DNA from 3 places in the Rhodomicrobium lacus genome. Region 3 is predicted to be linked to each of the others. Evidence: predicted binding sites of a transcription regulator. Region 3 holds the regulator's gene; each other region holds the start of a gene.
The links. Region 3 encodes PhoB, which activates phosphate uptake and scavenging genes when phosphate is short. Its sites were predicted from a motif close to TGTCATNNANCTGTCAT; they were not measured.
Positions count from the first base shown of each region.

Region 1: EK416_RS10565 (RNA degradosome polyphosphate kinase) is a predicted target of PhoB. The motif match lies at 3,197-3,213, and genes of this name have one in related genera.
Region 2: EK416_RS15220 (STN domain-containing protein) is a predicted target of PhoB. The motif match lies at 3,049-3,065, and genes of this name have one in related genera.

Region 1 covers NZ_RZNF01000012.1:241,806-247,864, reverse strand. Annotated here, with positions in the region: gene EK416_RS10585 (glycosyltransferase family 4 protein) at 1-386, shown strand, start outside; gene EK416_RS10580 (MAPEG family protein) at 443-835, shown strand; gene EK416_RS10575 (AI-2E family transporter) at 1,137-2,273, shown strand; gene EK416_RS10570 (HdaA/DnaA family protein) at 2,283-2,984, shown strand; gene EK416_RS10565 (RNA degradosome polyphosphate kinase) at 3,286-5,511, shown strand; gene EK416_RS10560 (Ppx/GppA phosphatase family protein) at 5,674-6,059, shown strand, end outside.
Region 2 covers NZ_RZNF01000012.1:1,241,825-1,247,883, forward strand. Annotated here, with positions in the region: gene EK416_RS15195 (coiled-coil domain-containing protein) at 1-104, shown strand, start outside; gene EK416_RS15200 (peptidylprolyl isomerase) at 112-1,179, shown strand; gene EK416_RS15205 (YbjN domain-containing protein) at 1,252-1,812, shown strand; gene EK416_RS15210 (hypothetical protein) at 1,809-2,231, shown strand; gene EK416_RS15215 (lytic transglycosylase domain-containing protein) at 2,305-2,976, shown strand; gene EK416_RS15220 (STN domain-containing protein) at 3,182-3,862, shown strand; gene EK416_RS15225 (RNA polymerase sigma factor) at 3,902-4,444, shown strand; gene EK416_RS15230 (FecR family protein) at 4,482-5,477, shown strand; gene EK416_RS15235 (filamentous haemagglutinin family protein) at 5,581-6,059, shown strand, end outside.
Region 3 covers NZ_RZNF01000012.1:1,498,922-1,504,980, forward strand. Annotated here, with positions in the region: gene pstA (phosphate ABC transporter permease PstA) at 1-323, shown strand, start outside; gene pstB (phosphate ABC transporter ATP-binding protein PstB) at 317-1,150, shown strand; gene phoU (phosphate signaling complex protein PhoU) at 1,297-2,022, shown strand; gene phoB (phosphate regulon transcriptional regulator PhoB) at 2,102-2,812, shown strand; gene EK416_RS16240 (GcrA family cell cycle regulator) at 2,977-3,480, opposite strand; gene EK416_RS16245 (aspartate aminotransferase family protein) at 3,936-5,117, shown strand; gene argF (ornithine carbamoyltransferase) at 5,122-6,059, shown strand, end outside.

The DNA.
Region 1 (6,059 bases), 1.3 Mb from region 3:
GCGTCGCGCGGGCAGAGCTTGCGGCCGAACTCAGGACCGCGCGCGTGATGCTCATCCCCGGCGACCTCGACGAAACCTTTTGCCTTGCGGCCGCGGAGGCAACGGCCTCGGGCGTTCCGCTCGTCACATGCGGGATCGGCGCGCTGAAGGAGCGCGTGCGCCACGGCGAAACCGGCTTTCTTGCCAGCAGCGCCGAGACTTTCACGCGGCATGCCAGCGAGGTCCTCGCGGATGACGCGCTCTGGCTTCGCCTCAATCGCGCGTGCATAGCCGGGAGCGGGCTCGCCCGCTGGGACGACCGTGCCGCGGAGTGGGAGCGGCTTTTTTCGGCCCTCGATGCGTGCGATGCTCCTGCCCTCGAACCTTTCCTCGTTGCCGCGCGATAGATCCGTCCGGTTGGCGGACGCCCCATCGCCGACAACCTCGCTGGAGAAAAGATCGCATGACCACGGAACTTACGATGCTGGCGTGGACCGTCGTGCTGGCCATCGTGCAGATCGGCCTTTTCTCCATCGCACGGACGGCGCAATACGGCGCGAAATGGAACATGGGCGCGCGGGACGAAAGGCAGCCGCCGCTCAATCCGATAGCGGATCGGCTGGGCCGCGCGCAGGCGAACCTTTACGAGACGCTGCCGCTGTTCGTCGCCGCGGTGCTCGTGGCACACGCCGCGGGGCGGGAAAGCGCCACCACCGCGCTCGGCGCGCAGCTCTATTTCTGGGGACGCGTCGCCTACGTGCCGCTTTATGCCTTCGGCGTTCCCTACATTCGCACTCTCGTCTGGGGAGTGGCTACGGCCGGGCTGCTGATGGTTCTTTGGCCGCTTCTCGGATAGCGCGACAAAAACGTGAGGGCATGAAAGCCACGCGTCGTCGCCGCAAGGTGCTCCGTGTTGCCCCTTATGTCTTGCCTCTTTGGGGCGCGCCGCTACAGTCGCGCCCACAAGCAGGGCCGGTTCGCCGCTCCGTTTCCGCGCCATTGAGGCAGCGAAGGAAACTCTGCCGCGGCTCGAACGTTGATGCGAGCGGCCCTCGCTTCGACAGGCGGCAGCGCCGGCGCCTTCAACGGACGATAAATAAACCTATCGCTTGGATTCCAGGCGAAAAGCCATCAGGCTCAGGGAGTAAAGCGTCAGCATGGACAATACGATCCGTCTCTCCCCGCATGCCACGTTCTGGGTGGCGGTCGTCGCCCTCGGCACGATGGGGCTCATGGTGTTCGCCGACGTGCTCATGCCCTTCGCGGCGGGGTTCGTGCTCGCCTACCTGTTTCATCCGCTGGTCAATCGGCTTAACCGCATCGGCGTCCATCGCGGCGCGGCGGCGTTTGCGATCATCGCGGTGCTGATCTTGATCTTCGTCGCGATCTTCGCGCTGCTCATTCCTCCGCTGGTCGATCAGCTTCGGCAATTTGCGCAGGATCTGCCGGGCTATTATCAGCGCGCGCGCGCCTATCTCTGGGAGCATTACCCGCAATATATCAAGTCGATTCAGAGCACGGTTCAGCAACAGGAGGGTACGGGCGCGGCGCAGGGGCAGGCACAGGATGTGGCTGGCGTGGTCGCCAGCTATCTGCGGAGCCTTGCGGAAAGCAGCCTCGCCTTCTTCAACACGCTCGCGCTTCTCTTTCTGACGCCGGTGGTAACGTTCTTCCTGCTGCGCGACTGGGACAAGATGCTCGCGTCCGTCGACAGCCTTCTTCCGAAGCGGGACGCGCCGACGATCCGCAAACTTGCGGGCGAGGTCGATGACACGATTTCCGGCTATCTGCGCGGGATGTTCATCGTCCTGTCGATCCTGTCGGTGTTCTACATGGTGACGCTCGGCCTGATCGGGCTGAATTACGGCCTCCTCATCGGCCTTTTCGCAGGCATCGTCAGCTTCGTGCCATACCTCGGATCGACGAGCGGGCTGCTGGTCGCGGGCGGCGTGGCGCTTGCTCAATTTGCGCCGGATTACGCCATGGTGGCGCTCGTTGTCGGAGTTTTCATCTTCGGGCAAGTCGTCGAGGGCAACGTGCTGACGCCGAACATCGTCGGAAATCAGGTGCGGCTACATCCGGTATGGCTCCTTTTCGCGCTCGTCGCGTCGGGTTATCTTCTCGGCTTCACCGGCCTTCTGATCTCGGTACCGCTTGCGGCGGTCATCGGCGTGCTGGTGCGCTTTGCGATCCGAAAATATCAGGAAAGCGAAATTTATGACGAGCAAAAGGGTAGCGCCGCAGTGGAAGCGGTCGAAGGCACGAAGCCGCGCAAGACAGCGGCCATCGGCTGAGGCCGGTTGATGTCATCCCAGCTCGTGCTCGATCTGCCCCGGCGTTTCGCCTATGACGAGGGCGACTTCTTCGTGACGGCCAGAAACGGCCGCGCCTTCGGCCTCGTCGGCCAATGGCCGGACTGGCACGCGCCTGCGGCCGTCATCTGGGGCCCGCCGCAATCGGGCAAGACATATCTCGCCCATATCTGGAGCGCGCGGGCGAACGCGGCATTCGCCGACCCCGCGCTTCTCGGAAGTCACATTTGGGCCGCGCCCTGGCAGCCGCTCGTTCTGGAGGATGTGGACGCGTCAGGTCTGCCCGAGACGGCGCTGTTTCATCATCTGAACCTGGCGCGCGAACACGGCTCATTCATTCTCCTGACCGCGCGAACGCCGCCCGGAAGCTGGCGGATCGCACTGCCGGATCTGCGCTCGCGCATCCGCTCCTATCCAACGGCCGAAATTCAGCCCCCGGACGAGGAGCATCTGGCCGCGCTTCTTCTGAAGCATTTCAGCGATCGCGGCATCGAGATCGCCCCGGACGTGATTGCCTATCTCGTCCAGCGCATCGAGCGCTCGATGGCGGCGGCGGATGCCGTGGCGTCTCTGCTCGACAAGGCGGCGCTGGCCGAACGCCGCCGGATCACGCGCAGCTTCGCGGCCAAGGTCCTGAAGGCGGCGGGGGGCGGACCGGACAGCGGGGACGACGAGCCGGACGACGGCATCTGAAGCCGCGCGCCCCGGAGGCCGCGCAGCACCGCCCTGCGCCGGCGGGAGCCAACGCCTTTGCGTCTCCGGATTGCCCGAGCAAATCCGCCGGAAGAAGCTCTTGCGACGGTGCGGGCGCGGCGTCATCTTTTCAAAATCAGTTTGTTCGTCGCGTGAACGTCCGCACCATCGACCGCTGCGAGCAAAACGTGCCTTCCGGCGTTTTGCCTCGGTGTCTTGTGTTCGTCATGTCACAAAGCGCTTCCAAGCTCTGAGTGCGCAATTCACGCGTCACAAGGACGCCAAAACGGAGATCATGGAAATGAAAATCGCCGAAGCCGAACCTGCCCCCACATACCGGGACAGAATAGAAGCCTTTGGCGTGGAACGCTTCTTCAACAGGGAATTGTCGTGGCTCGCATTCAACAAGCGCGTCCTTGAGGAATCGGCGAACACCCGCAACCCCCTTCTGGAGCGCGTTCGGTTTCTGGCGATTTCGGGCTCCAACCTCGATGAGTTCTATCGCGTGCGCGTGGCGGGGCTGCACGAACAGGCGGCGACCGAGATCGTTGAAGTCTCGCCCGACGGACTGACGCCGAAGCAGCAGGTGGACAAGATCAACGAATCCGTCGTTCCGCTTTCCGCGATTCAGCAGGAGCGCTGGAACGCGCTTCGCGAGGAGATGGAGCAGGAGAACATCCAGATCGCCACCGCGGCGTCGATTTCCGACGCGGAACGGGATTGGCTCGAAATCTATTTCATGCGGCGGGTTTTTTCGGCGCTGAGTGCCGTGGCGGTGGACGCCGCGCATCCTTTCCCGCACGTGCAGAGTCAGGAACTGGTGCTCGTGCTGGAATGCACACGGGAACTCACTCTCGTCCGCGATTCGGATTTCGAGGGCGAACCGCGCCTGATGTATGCGCTTGTCGTGATCCCGAACGGTCTCGATCGCTTCATCCGTCTGCCGCAGACGGAAGGCGAGGGCGGCAAGCCCGTGATCCGCTTCATCGCGATGGAAGTGCTGATCGCGCTTTACGCGCACACGCTGTTGCCGGGCTTCAAGGTCAGGCATGTCGGCCTCTTCAGGCCGCTGCGGAACAGCGAGATCGAGTTTCAGGAAAAAAGCGAGGATCTTCAGAAGGTGCTCCGCAAGGCGCTGGTGCGGCGGCAGCTCGGCGAGGTGATCAGGCTCGAAATGAGCGCGTCGTTGCCTGCGCCCGCGCGCGAACTCATCATCGCCGGGCTCAAGATCGGGCGAGACGACGTGGTGCCGGTCGATGGACTTTTCGCCATCGCCGACGTCTCGCAACTTATCGTGAACGATCGGCCGGACCTGCTCTACAAGCCCTTTGAAATCCGCTTTCCGGAACGGATCGCCGAGTTCGACAATGACTGTTTCGCGGCCATCTCGGCCAAGGACATCATCGTTCATCACCCGTACGAGTCGTTCGACGTGGTGCTGCAATATCTGCGGCAGGCCGCATCCGATCCCGATGTCGTCGCCATCAAATGGACGCTCTACCGCACGTCGAAACGCTCTCCCATCGTGGAGGCGCTCCGGCAGGCGCGCGAGGCGGGCAAGAGCGTGACCGTGATGATCGAGGTGACGGCCCGCTTCGACGAATTGAACAACCTCGAATGGGCGAAGCAGCTCGAAGCGGTGGGCGTGCACGTGGTCTACGGCCTGACCCAGCTCGACCTCAAGACGCATGCGAAGCTCGGTCAGGTTGTGCGCAAGGAGAACGGCGAGCTTCGCACCTATTGCCACATCGGCACCGGCAATTATCACCCGGCGACGGCGAAGATCTACACGGACCTGTCCTATTTCACGGCCGATCCGGCTGTCGGCCGTGACGTGTCGCGCATCTTCAATTACGTGACGACCTACAGCCGCCCGAACAACCTCGAACGCATGTATATCTCGCCCCACGGCATCAAGGCTCGGATCATCGAGGAGATCCATAACGAGATCGCTCACGCCAAGGCTGGGCGCCCCGCCGCGATCTGGATGAAGCTCAACGCGCTCGTCGATCCCGAGGTGATCGATGCGCTGTATGAGGCGAGTCTGTCAGGCGTACCCGTCGACCTCGTCATCCGCGGCATCTGCTGCCTCAAGCCCGGCATTCGCGGACTTTCCGAAAACATCCGCGCGAAAAGCATCATCGGACGATTTCTGGAACATTCACGCATCTATTGTTTCGGGGCAGGGCACGGATTGCCATCCGAGGATGCGCATGTGTATATCAGTTCCGCCGACATGATGCCGCGCAACCTTGAGCGGCGCGTCGAGGCCATGACCGCGATAACGAATTCAACCGTCCACGAACAGGTTCTCGACCAGATCATGATCGCCAATCTGAAGGATAATCTCCAGAGCTGGAAAATCGAGAGCGATGGCAGCTCCCAGCGCTTTCATCTGAAGCCCGGCGAGGAACCCTTCAGCGCGCATGAGTATTTCATGACCAATCCCAGCCTTTCCGGGCGCGGCGGCGCACTCAAGCAGAATTTCCCGCGACGTTTCGCGGTCGCATCGGCGCCGCATGCCTGACGCAGAGAATTTACATCGAGCCACCGGCTGCGGCAGCCGGATCAAATGTAAAACTCCAGCCTTCACGGGCTTCAACAAGTGTCATGGGTGAAGCGCACGCGCCTGCTTGAAGGCGGGCAGCAATGTCAAGCAAACCCATGCCCCAGCGCACGAGGATGATTTGTGGATAATTCGACGCTCGGTTCGATAAGTGGGCGGTTGCCTGGCGCGCGCCCGGTGGCCGTCATCGACATCGGTTCGAACTCCATCCGCCTTGTCGTGTATGAAAGGCTCACCCGCGCTCCAACTCCCCTTTTTCAGGAAAAGGCGATGTGCGGGCTCGGCCGCTATCTCAACGAGCTGAAGCGCCTCAATCCCGAAACGGTGCCAAGCGCGCTCGCCTCGCTGGCGCGCTTCCGCAAGCTCGCCGACATCTGTGGCGTTCGCGAGCGCGACATTCATCCGTTCGCGACAGCAGCGGTCCGCTGGGCTGAAGACGGCCCGGAATTTCTCGCGAAGGCGGAGGAGGCCTGCGGCGTCCCGATCCGCGTGATCGGCAACGCCGAAGA
Region 2 (6,059 bases), 260 kb from region 3:
TAGTTATCGCAAGAGAGCCGATAGTCGGCTATCGACGCGTTGAAATACAGAGCTTCCTCCAGGAGTTTGGGGACAAGGTTCTGAACCAGAAAGTCGATCCGTGAGGTTACCATGTCGTTTTTTTTACTGTATACACCGAAACGCGACGGGCGAAGCCGCACCGCAGCAATTACGAGCGCTGTGTCTTTCGCCTTTCTCGCCACAATCTTTCCCGCGTGGGCTCAGGCTCCGAAGCCACCGACACCGCCCAAGGCGGTAGCCGCTGCACCTGCCACGCCCCTTACACCGGCGTCGCCCGTTTCGCCCAAGGCATCTGCACCGCGTTCCACTGGCAGCGAAGACGTGGTCGCCCGTATCGGCGATCGCGACATCACCATCTCGGATGTCCGCTCATATCTTGGCGGCCTGAGCGCCTCAGATCAGGCTGAATTGGTAAGCGATCCGGCCCGACTGAACCAAGCGGTCAGGCAGATACTCGCCAGTCAGCTTCTCCTCAAGGAAGCGACCGACAAGAAGTGGCAGGAGCAAGCCGTCGTCACGGCGCAACTCGATCGTCTGCGCGACAATGCAATCGTTGAGACGTATCTTCAGGCCGTCTCGCAGCCTCCGGCGAATTATCCGGACGAAGCCGAGATTCAGAGGGCTTATGACGCGAACAAGACCGCATTTGTCGTCCCTCGCCTTTACCGGATCGCGCAGATTTTCGTCTCTCTTCCGGCAACCGCCGACAAGGCCGCGGAAGAACAGGCGAAAAGGAAGATTGCCGACATTCAGGCCAGGCTGAAGCAGCCGAAGGCGGATTTCGCCGCGATTGCCAATGAGGCGACGGAACAGAACGGCACAGCCGAGCGCGGGGGCGAAATCGGGTGGGTTGCCGAATCGCAATTGCTCCCGGAGATCCGCTCTCAAGTAGCGGGTCTTTCCGAGAGCGGCGTGACCGAAGCGATCAAACTCGCCGACGGCTGGCATATCGTGAAGCTGCTCGAGACCAAACCTTCCGAAACGCGCCCGCTTGCGACTGTCCGCAATCAACTCGTTCAGCGCCTCCGCGCGCAACGCGCGGAGGCGCTTCGTCGCGCTTACATCGCGAAGGTAATCGAACAGAACCGTCTCGTGGTGAACGAACTCGCCCTTACAAGAGTGTTCGACAGTTCGACCGAGACGAAAGCCACGCGTTGACCTTCCCCTTGCCCAGGAGGCGCCGGCCGGCATTGCCGGCCGGCGAATGCCCGGAAAATCACAGGAACCGCCATGACCACGGAAACCCACATCCCTGAAACGAAAAACGATCGGGAAACACAGACGAAAATCTCCGGCCTTGCTCCGGCCGACGCCCTCTTCAGCCTCACGATCGAAACGCTGCGGGAGATTCTCCAGTCGATCGGTTACCGCGTCGAGACGCTGACTGACGGCCAGATCACTTTCTTGCGCTCGGCAACGAACGGACTTCCTTTCGACATACGCCCCGGCAACAGCTTTGCAGGAGCGCCCGACCGTTTCGCAGATGTCGCTTTTCTGGTGCTCTTCGCCGTTCAGGGAACGCTTCCGCTGGATCTCGTCAATGACTGGAACCGGTCGCGTCGTTTCGGCCGATTGTTTCTCGACACGCCCGCGCCGGGTCAAACCTTCCTCGTCTTCTGCCAGGACCTTTCCGTTGCCGGCGGTATCACGCCCGTCCACTTGCGATCTCAGATCGAAATCTGGGATGGTCTCGTGCAGCAGTTCGTTCCCTGGCTCCGCGCGGAAGTCGCAAAGATTGCGCCGTCCGTCGACGGTGTTTCTGCCTCCACGCAGCCCCGGAACGAGGCATGACGCGCGTCAGAGAGACAACCTGCATTCTCCTTGCGGCGGCCCTGACCGGAGTGGCGGCGGACACGAAAGTGAAAGCTGCTGCTCCGGCGTCCGTCACTGCCGGTGCGTCGGCACCGCTATCCTGGCGAGACTTCGCCCGCAAGATTCGCGACGACCTGCAAAAACGGCTCGCGGTCTCCGATGAGCAGACACGGCATGCTTACAATGTGCTGGCGGGTACGGAACGAGTCTCACCGATCATTGCAAAGGTGTGGGTGGACCCAAGCGGCAGCGTCGAGCGCATCGAGTTCGACGGCGTGAGCACGGAAGGCGCAACGGCGCTGCGCTCGATACTTCTGCGTGCTTCCGCTGGCGAGGCGCCGCCTTCCGACCTTCTGCAACCTGTCCTCCTAAAGCTCTCCTTGCCCCATAGCCAGTGAGGCCGTTATGCCGCTTCGCTCAGAACACGGCCCGTCGCCGTTAAGGCTTCCATCCCTGTCTGCGGCAGCCGTCATGGCAACTCATGCTTGCGGTGGGGCAATCGCTTCGGCTGCGGCTGAACCGACTGCCACAGAGACAACAAGAGCGACCGCCAACCGTCCGCCGATGAACCTCGGGGCCATTCGACGTACAGTCTCCTACCAGACGCTGCTGACCTTCATCGAGCGCGAGTCGAAATCCGCAGGCCTTCCGCCGGAAGTTACGGAGGCCGTGATGCATACCGAAAGCGGCTTCAACCCCGACGTCGTTGGGCGGGACGGCGAGATCGGCCTCATGCAGGTGCTTCCCTCCACAGCAAGAATGATGGGCTTCGCAGGCACTCTTGCCGAACTGGCCGTTCCGGAGACAAATATTCACTACGGCGTCGCCTATCTCGCTCGGGCCTGGCGTCTTGCCTCGGGCGATCTCTGCACCGCTACGATGAAATATCGAGCGGGTCATGGTGAGACGCGCTTTTCACATCTGTCCGTCGCCTATTGCCTCAGGGTTCGGACACGGCTTCAGGCTCGCGGCCATCCGGTTGCGGGCGCCGTTCCAATCGCAACGTTCGGGGAGCGCGGGAACTGGCAGCAGCCTCAAATCTTCGGCGGCACCGTCAGACATCCCGATCTTTCTGCCCTGAACGGAGCGCTCGCAGAAACCGTAAATCAGGCGATCGCCATGAAAGCGGCTGCGCAAAGGTAAACAGAAATATCTGCTTTTATTTACACGCATCCGGGCGTTCGATGCGAAGTGGTCGAAAACTCAAACTATATATGTCATAAAACCATTATGTTCGTGGTTTACGAGAAAGCTTGAGTTTAAGCATTCGGTCAAAGCTTGCGCGACCGTGAATTCGGCGAGTTCGGTTCATCATGGGCGGCTTGATTGCGTCAGCGGGCTGGCGGGGATGAGAGCCCTGACTTCGTTTAAAGAAGTGCAAACCCGCGCTTTTCTCGCCTTGTCCTTCGGTATGGCCGCTTCGCTTCTGGCGCCTTTGCATTGCCGGGGCGAAACGTCTGAAGCGTCTTACTCGTTCAGCATCCCCGCCCAACCGCTTGCCAACGCTCTCCTTGCTTTCAGCAAGACGGCGGGTATCGAAATTTACTACAAGGCGGCCCATGCAGACGGCAGCAGATCCACGGCTGTCGAGGGGGAGTATACGCCTAATGAAGCCATGCGCGTCCTCCTGCGCAACACCGGCTTCGAAGCCGTGCGAACCTCTCCCGGAGCGCTGACCATAAAGCCGCAGGCGACGGCATTGGCGCAAACCAAAGGGCTTTCTGTATACGAACCATATTTCGCCAAGGTCCAGCACCGCATTTCGGAGCTTCTCTGTAACGGCACGGCCACAGCCGCCGCCGAAGAAGCCGTTCGCATCTGGATAGCCCCCACGGGATCTGTCATCCGCGCGGAAAGCCCCGGCAAGGAAACGGAAGAAAAGAAGGGCAAGTTGGCCGAGGCGCTGGTGGGACTCGGCATCGGCGCTCCGCCACGCGGCATGCCGCAGCCAATCAACCTCATCGTATTTTCTGACGTCAGGGCAAGACAACCCTGTACCGGCGGCGACCTGCGAGCGACGCAACGATGACAGCGGGAATGCGCGCATGAGTTCGCTGGAGAGGAGGCGATGAACGACGCCAGCAGGGAAACTCTGCGCCAATTCCTCGTCCTCGACTACGATACGCTGAAGACCATTCTCGCGCGTCGGCTCGGCTCGAAGGAACAGGCGGACGAGGCGTTGCAGGACGCTTGGCTCAGACTTGAGAGCTGCGCTCCCAGCGAGCCGGTCAAGCAACCCCGCGCCTATATTCTGCGTATGGCGCGGAATATTGCGCTCAAGCGTGTTTTGGCCGAGCGCAAAACCGTGACCCTCGACGAGGCACTTCTGGCGCTCGACATTGCGGACGATTCCCCGGATCCGGAACGAATCGCAGTGGCGCGGTCGGAGGCAAAATTACTCGACGAGGTGCTGGCGGAGCTGACACCCCGCCGCCGTGCGATTCTGCTGGCGTCACGGGTTGAGCAGATACCTATTCGTGAAATTGCCGCTGCCCTTGAGGTTTCGCAGCGGATGGTTGAAAGGGAACTCAGGGCCGCGTTGATCCACTGCGGCAGACGTCTTGGAAAAAACGTGGTTCAGCGTTTTGGTCCAAGGAACCATCAGGATTAACTTGATCACAAAAATAACGAATGCGGTTCTACCTCTGATGCTTTTGGATCCTGACGATGAGCACCCGACACAGCTGGAATGCGAAGCCTACGGCTTTGTGGTTCGTTTCGTGTCGGGCGAAGCGGGTCCGGAAGACCTTCAGGCATTGAAAGACTGGGTCGCCCTCAGCGCCGACCATCGCGCAGCTTTCATCGAAGCAAGCAGGATCTGGCAAAAGGTTGATCCGACGCAAACGCTTCCAGAGTCCCCAGCGAACGCTGTCAGCGGCCGCCGGGCGGTTACGGTCGAGCGTGCAGCGATCGGGCGGCGCGCGTTCATCGGCGGTGCCCTGGCTGCGTCCGCGGCGGGAACTGTCGGCTTGCTCGGACTTCGCCCGCCTCTCGGCCTCTGGCCGTCTTGGTCTGAACTCGCCTCCGACTATCGAACGCAAGCGGGCGAAAGACGTAACATCGCTTTGGCCGAAAGCGTCACTGTTGAACTGAATACAAGGACGAGCATCGCGCTAAGAAGCTCAGGCGGCGAGCCCCCTCGTCTTGAACTCGTTGAAGGGGAAGCCCTGGTCACTGCGTCGTCGCGGGCTGACGCTCCCGTAACGATATCGGCTTCGGGCGGCGAAGTCGTTGCTTTCAACGGGCGTTTCAACATCCGGCGCAACGATGGCTCGGTGCAAGTAACCTGTCTTGCCGGAACGGTTCAGGTTGCATGCGGCCAGGCGAGCCTCGCGCTGCCCGCCAGCCATCAGGTAGTCTATTCGCCCTCGGGCGTCGGGATTCCGGTTGCAGTGGACGGTGAAACCGTGACGTCTTGGAAAGACGGCTTCATCGTCTTCGACGCCATGCCGATTTCCGACGTCGTCAAGGAACTTAACCGTTATTGCCACAACACCGTGATCCTCACCAACAGCGCTCTCGGGCGCGAGCGGCTCAATGCGAGATTTCGCGTCGAGCACATTGACGGAGTCGTCGGGCAGATCGAAAAAATCTTCGGCGCGCATTCGACACAGTTGCCCGGCGGCATCATTCTGCTTGGCTGAGCATCTTTTTTGACATTGCAGCTTCGGTTCCAGTCTCGTCGGCGGATCAACAAGGTTGAGAGATGCTGAATTCTCAGCCTTACCCCCCTACGAGAGACCCGCCATGTCTGTTAGCTCCGTCTCGCCCTCCGCCTTGTCCTGCATCCGATCGCGTCGTGTGGCGCTTTTTGCCGGCGTGAGCATGCTTGCGCTCATGGCAGGAAACCCCGCGCTCGCGCGTCCGCTTACCGGCTCAACATCGGCTACCGACGCAGCGGCGGCGGCTACAGCGGCCGCAGCCGCTTCCTCCCAGGCAGCCGCGACCGCGACGCAGAATTCTCTTCTGAAGGCGACGCAAGCAATTCAGGCGATGCGAGCCGCGCAAGCAGCTGCGCGCGCCGCGGCATCGGGCGGCACCGTGGCGAACGGGCTTGTTACCGGCGGCCTCGTTCCAGATTCGGGGCTTCTTGCACCCGGCGTCGCAGCTCCGGTGACAACTTGGGTAAACGCGAAGACCCCGGTGCAGACCACAGGAAGCGATGGCTCGGTCGCCGTCGACATTACACAGACGGACTCCCGGGCGATCCTCAACTGGCAGAGTTT
Region 3 (6,059 bases):
CGAAAGTGCAGAGCGTGTTCCACCACGTGCTGCCGCTCTCGCTTCCCGGCATCATCACCGGAACGATCATCGGCCTCGTCCAGGCCATAGGCGAAACGGCTCCGCTCCTCATGATTGGCATGGTTGCCTTCGTGGTGGACGTACCGCAATCGCCGCTTGATCCCGCCACGGCGCTGCCCGTGCAGATCTACATGTGGGCGACGGAGGCCGAACGCGGCTTTGTTGAAAAGACAGCGGGCGCAACCATCGTCTTGCTCGGCATTCTCGCCGTCATGAACATTATCGCCATGGTCCTGCGGAAAAGGTACGAACGCAAATGGTAGATTTCTCTATCGAACCGGGTGCCCTCAATTCCAACCCCGCTCCTTCGGCTTCGCCAGCGGGACAGCCGGTCGACTACAAGGTCAACGCGCGCAATGTCTCGGTCTTCTACGGAGAAAAGCAGGCGCTTTTCAACGTCGGCATCGACATCCCGGATCGGAGCGTCACGGCCTTCATCGGTCCCTCGGGCTGCGGCAAGAGCACGTTCCTGCGTTGTTTCAATCGCATGAACGACACCATTGCCTCGGCGAGGGTGAAGGGCGAAATCCTGGTCCAGGGGAAGAACATCTATGGTCCCGATGTCGACCCGGTTCAGGTGCGGGCACGTGTCGGCATGGTGTTTCAGAAGCCGAACCCGTTTCCGAAGACGATCTTCGAGAACGTGGCTTACGGTCCGCGCATTCACGGGCTTGCCAAGTCGAAGGCCGATCTCGAAGAAATCGTTGTCAGGAGCCTGCAACGGGCCGGCCTCTTCAACGAAGTGAAGGATCGCCTCGACGGCGAAGGCACCGGCTTGTCAGGCGGGCAGCAGCAGCGGCTTTGTATCGCTCGCGCAATCGCGGTCAGCCCGGAAGTCATTCTGATGGATGAGCCGTGTTCCGCTCTCGATCCGATCGCCACCGCGAAGATCGAGGAGCTGATCGACGAGCTTCGCGAAAACTACTGCATCGTCATTGTGACCCATAACATGCAGCAGGCGGCACGCGTTTCTCAGCGCACGGCCTTTTTCCATCTGGGCTACCTTGTGGAAGAGGACACGACGGATCAGATCTTCATGAACCCCAAGGACAAGCGCACGCAGGATTATATCACGGGGCGGTTTGGCTAGTGTCACGGGGCCTGCACCCGATGCGCCGCGTCTCGCGGCGGCACAGGGCAGGTGGCGCAGGGTGGATACGCTGCCCCGTCGGCCCGAGACGCTGATAACAGGTCGGCGCGCTTCCTGGACGCGCGAACGCACCGGAGGAAACGGTAGTGTCTGGAAACGCCGACAGATCTTACGAAGGGGAACTGAAGTCGCTCGACACGATGATCGCCCAGATGGGGGGCCTTGCCGAGCAAGCCTTGGGGCAGGCCATCGACGCGCTTTACCATCGCGACCCGGACCTCGCCGAGGTGACGCTGGCGAACGACCGCAGCATCGACACGCTGGAGCGACTCGTCGACGAACTCGCCATCTCGATCATCGCCCGTCGAGCGCCGGTTGCATCGGATCTCCGGCAGATCGTTACCGCGATCCGCATCGCGCTCGACCTCGAACGTATCGGCGACTTGTCGAAGAACATCGCCAAGCGCGCCATCGCTATCGCCGCCGAACCCCGACCGAACCAGGTCATGACGGGCTTCGTGCACATCGGCGAGGCGGCGCTGCGGCAACTGAAGGATGTGCTAGATGCCTATTCGCAGCGGGACGCGGACGCTGCTCTTGCCGTCTGGCAGCGCGATCACGAGATCGACGCCATGTATAACTCGCTCTACGGCGAGCTGCTGACGACGATGATGGACGAGCCCCAGAGCGCCAGCGTTTACGCGCATCTCCTGTTCGGTGCGAAGAACATCGAACGCATCGGCGATCACGCAACGAACATCGCGGAAACGATTTATTTCCTGATCCACGGCAAGGCGCTTGGCGATGAGCGCCCGAAGGCAGACAGCACGAGTTCGCTGACGCTCGGGCGCCTCGCGTCGGTGAAGAGCTGACGGAGCAGGATGAGTGGCGGCGCTGAAAAGGTCACAGCATGGGCGGGCGCTGGAAGGTGCGGGGTAGCAGAAGCAGACGATGAATGCCAAGATCCTGATTGTCGAAGATGAAGAAGCCCTTGCTCTCCTCCTGCAATATAATCTGGAAGCGGAGGGGTTCTCCGTATCGATCTCGCAGCGGGGCGACGAGGCGGAAGTGGCCATCGGTGAAGACCCGCCGGACCTGATCATCCTCGACTGGATGCTGCCGGGCCTGTCCGGCATCGAACTGTGCCGCCGCTTGCGCTCGGGTAAGACTGCGCGTTCGATCCCCATCCTGCTTTTGACGGCGCGCGGAGAAGAGGCAGACCGCATTCGCGGTCTGACCGTCGGCGCGGACGACTATGTGGTGAAGCCGTTCTCGGTGCCCGAGCTACTGGCCCGCGTGAAGGCGATCCTCCGCCGGGCCGCGCCCGAGCGCATTTCGCAGACGCTGGAAGTCGAAGACATCGAACTCGACCGCGAAACCTATCGCGTGATGCGCAGCGGTCGCGAGGTGCGGCTCGGCCCGACCGAGTTCAAGCTTCTCGAATTTCTGATGGAAAGCCCCGGCCGCGTATTCTCGCGCACGCAACTGCTGGATGGCGTATGGGGGCGCGACGTTTATGTGGACGAGCGCACGGTAGACGTACACATCGGCCGCCTGCGCAAGGCGATCAATCGCGGCAAGGAAAGAGACCCGATCCGTACCGTTCGCGGCGCGGGTTATGCGCTGGGTGAGAAATTCCCGGGGCAGAGCCTGTCCGAATAGCGGCGGCTGAGCTTCCGAAAAGATGGAAGCCGAGGCTTGCGGCCCCGGCTTCACTCCCCGCTGTATTCTGTAACTTAAAAGCCACAGATCAAAACAATGCTGCACATCGTCAACAAAAGTTTCGATCAAGCTTTGCGACTCACCGTATAGATGAGTTGCGCCGGTCACATGGCGCGGCGTTTCTTGGCGACAGGGTTGTATGCGATCGCCGAGTGGTGTTCGCAGTACGGGCTTCCGGAATTCTTCCGGCGTCCGCAAAAGTGAAAACCTTCCTCCATGGGATCGCCGATCGGCCAATGGCACATGTTTTCCTTCAGATCGACCAAGCGGATCAATCCTTCGGGTGCGGGCTCCAGATCCGGCAGCGTCAGCGGAATAATGGTTGCTGGCTTGCGTTGCTCAGGCTCCGGCGCAATCTTCAGTGCCGTGTTGCCGAAGGTACGATATTGAACTTGCGGCGACCGCGCAGGGAAAAGTGCAATATTCGATCGCGGACGGGCCGTTCTGATGCGCGAGGTGGTCGCGCGGCCGGCGAGTCCGAGGCGATGTACTTTTCCAATAACAGCGTTACGCGTAACTTCCCCAAGTTTCGTAGCGATCTGGCTTGCACTCAAGCCGTCGGCCCAAAGCTTTTTCAAGAGTTCAACACGCTCGTCTGTCCAACTCATAAATTTTAGCTCCTCGTTCATTCCGGCGGACGAACCGCGAATAAGGTCGTGACCGCTGGACGGATGACCAGCGGGGCCACGGGCGCTAACGCAAGACAAGGAGACACAAGCGTAATCCCGACGCCCGGACACTCGGGGCGTGCCCTCCAGGAGGGCTATCGAGAACGCATTTCACTGAGATACAAGCTTCGCATCGATACTATGCGAGGTGGTGTATGCGGCTACGCGCATTTCGGAAGGCGATGGCACCACTCCATCTCATGGGAGCATAATTGCACAAAAGAGCCGGTCCGACAAATTTCAGAAACCTTAACGAAGGCGTAAATCGTTACATTTGGGGTGCGCTGTGTCTTTTATGCCGGTTGACACTGCCGCGAACTGTTGGAAAATAAGCTCACGAGCCTGAGCCGCCCGCCAGACGGAGCGGCTTTTTTAATTTGAAAACGAGTGGAAAAATGTCTGCGGTTCTCGGGACCTATGCGCGGATCAATGTCGAATTCGAGCGCGGCGAAGGCGCGTGGCTCGAAACCGCTGCGGGGGAACGATATCTCGACTTCGGCAGCGGCGTCGCGGTCAACGCTCTCGGGCACGCTCATCCGCATCTCATCGCGGCGCTGACGGAGCAGGCGCACAAGGTCTGGCACACCTCGAACCTCTATCGCGTGCGCGGTCAGGAACGGCTGGCGGAGCGGCTTTGCGCGCTGACCTTCGCGGATAAGGTGTTTTTCGCCAACTCCGGCGCCGAGGCGATGGAATGCTCCATCAAGATGGCGCGCAAGTATCACTCCTATAATGGGCAGCCGGAGCGCTGGCGCATCATCACTTTCGAAGGCGCGTTCCATGGGCGCACGCTGGCGACCATCGCCGCGGGCAATCAGGAAAAGCATCTGAAGGGGTTCGGCCCGAAGGTGGACGGCTTCGACCAGGTGCCCGTGGGCGACCTCGAAGCTCTGCGCGCCGCGATCACGCATGAAACGGCCGCGCTTCTGATTGAGCCGATCCAGGGTGAAGGCGGCGTCCGCCCCGTAGGCTGGCCGTTTCTTCGCGCGCTTCGCCAGATCGCGGATGAGCACGGCCTTCTTCTTGTTCTGGACGAGGTGCAGACCGGCGTGGGCCGTACCGGCAAGTTCTTCGCGCATGAGTGGGCGGGCATCGAACCGGACATCATGGGCATCGCCAAGGGGATCGGCGGCGGCTTCCCCGTGGGCGCATGTCTTGCGACCGAGAAGGCGGCCTCCGGCATGACGGCGGGGAGCCATGGCTCGACGTTCGGCGGTAATCCGCTTGCGATGGCCGTGGCAAACGCGGTGCTCGACATCGCGACAAAGGCGGAATTTCTGGGCCATGTCCAAGAGATGAGCTTGCTTTTCAAGCAACGGCTTGCTGAAATCGTAGACCGTCACCCACGTATCATCACCGACATACGCGGCGAGGGACTCATGCTCGGACTCAAATGTAAGGTGCCCAGCACGGACGTCTCTAGCACGCTTTTTGCAGAGAAGCTGCTCACGGTGTCCGCGGGCGATAACGTCGTCAGACTTCTGCCACCGCTCATCGTGACGGAAGCCGAAATCAAAGAGGCGTGCGAAAAGATAGAAAGCGCATGTGCGAGGCTCGATGCTACACTTCCAGCGTAATTCGATGATCAAAGAGCCCTCGGCTCCGCGTCATTTTCTCGACATCGACGACTACGACTTCGATAAGCTCCGGCTTATCCTCGACAACGCGCACACGCTCAAGAAGCTGATCAAGACCAGCCCTCCTTCGGCGTGGCCGAAGGTTGCCGAGGGCAAGGTGCTTGCGATGGTGTTCGAGAAATCGTCCACGCGCACGCGCGTCTCGTTCGACGTCGCGATGAGGCAGCTCGGCGGCGAGACGATCGTGCTCAACAGCAACGACATGCAGCTCGGGCGCGGCGAAACCATCGCCGACACCGCGCGCGTGCTGTCTCGCTACGTCGACGCGATCATGATGCGCTGCACCTCTCATGAGGCGCTGATCGAGCTTTCCGAGCACGCTACGGTGCCGGTCATCAACGGTCTGTCGGATCGCTCGCATCCCTGTCAGATCCTCGCCGACATCATGACGCTGGAAGAGCACAAGGGCGACATCGCCCCGCTCAAGGTGGCATGGATCGGCGACTTCAACAACGTGACCGCGTCGTGGGTTCACGCCGCCGTGCGCTTCGGCTTTGCTCTGACGCTGGCGACGCCGAAACCTCTTCAGCCGCCCCGGAGCTTCCTCGACTGGGCCAACGACGAAGGCGGCCGCATCACCGTTGTGGAAGACCCGACCGTCGCGGTCGACGGCGCCGACTGCGTGGTGACGGATGTCTGGGTTTCGATGGGCCAGGAAAACGCCGCCGAGCGCGAAACGCTGCTGGCGCCCTATCAGGTGAGCGGCGCCCTCATGGAAAAAGCCGACAAGGATGCCATATTCATGCATTGCCTGCCGGCGCACCGCGGCAGGGAGGTAACGGACGACGTTATCGACGGCCCGCAATCCGTGGTCTTCGACGAAGCCGAAAACCGGCTGCACGCGCAGCGGGCTATTCTCGCATGGTGCTTCGAGAAGGTTTG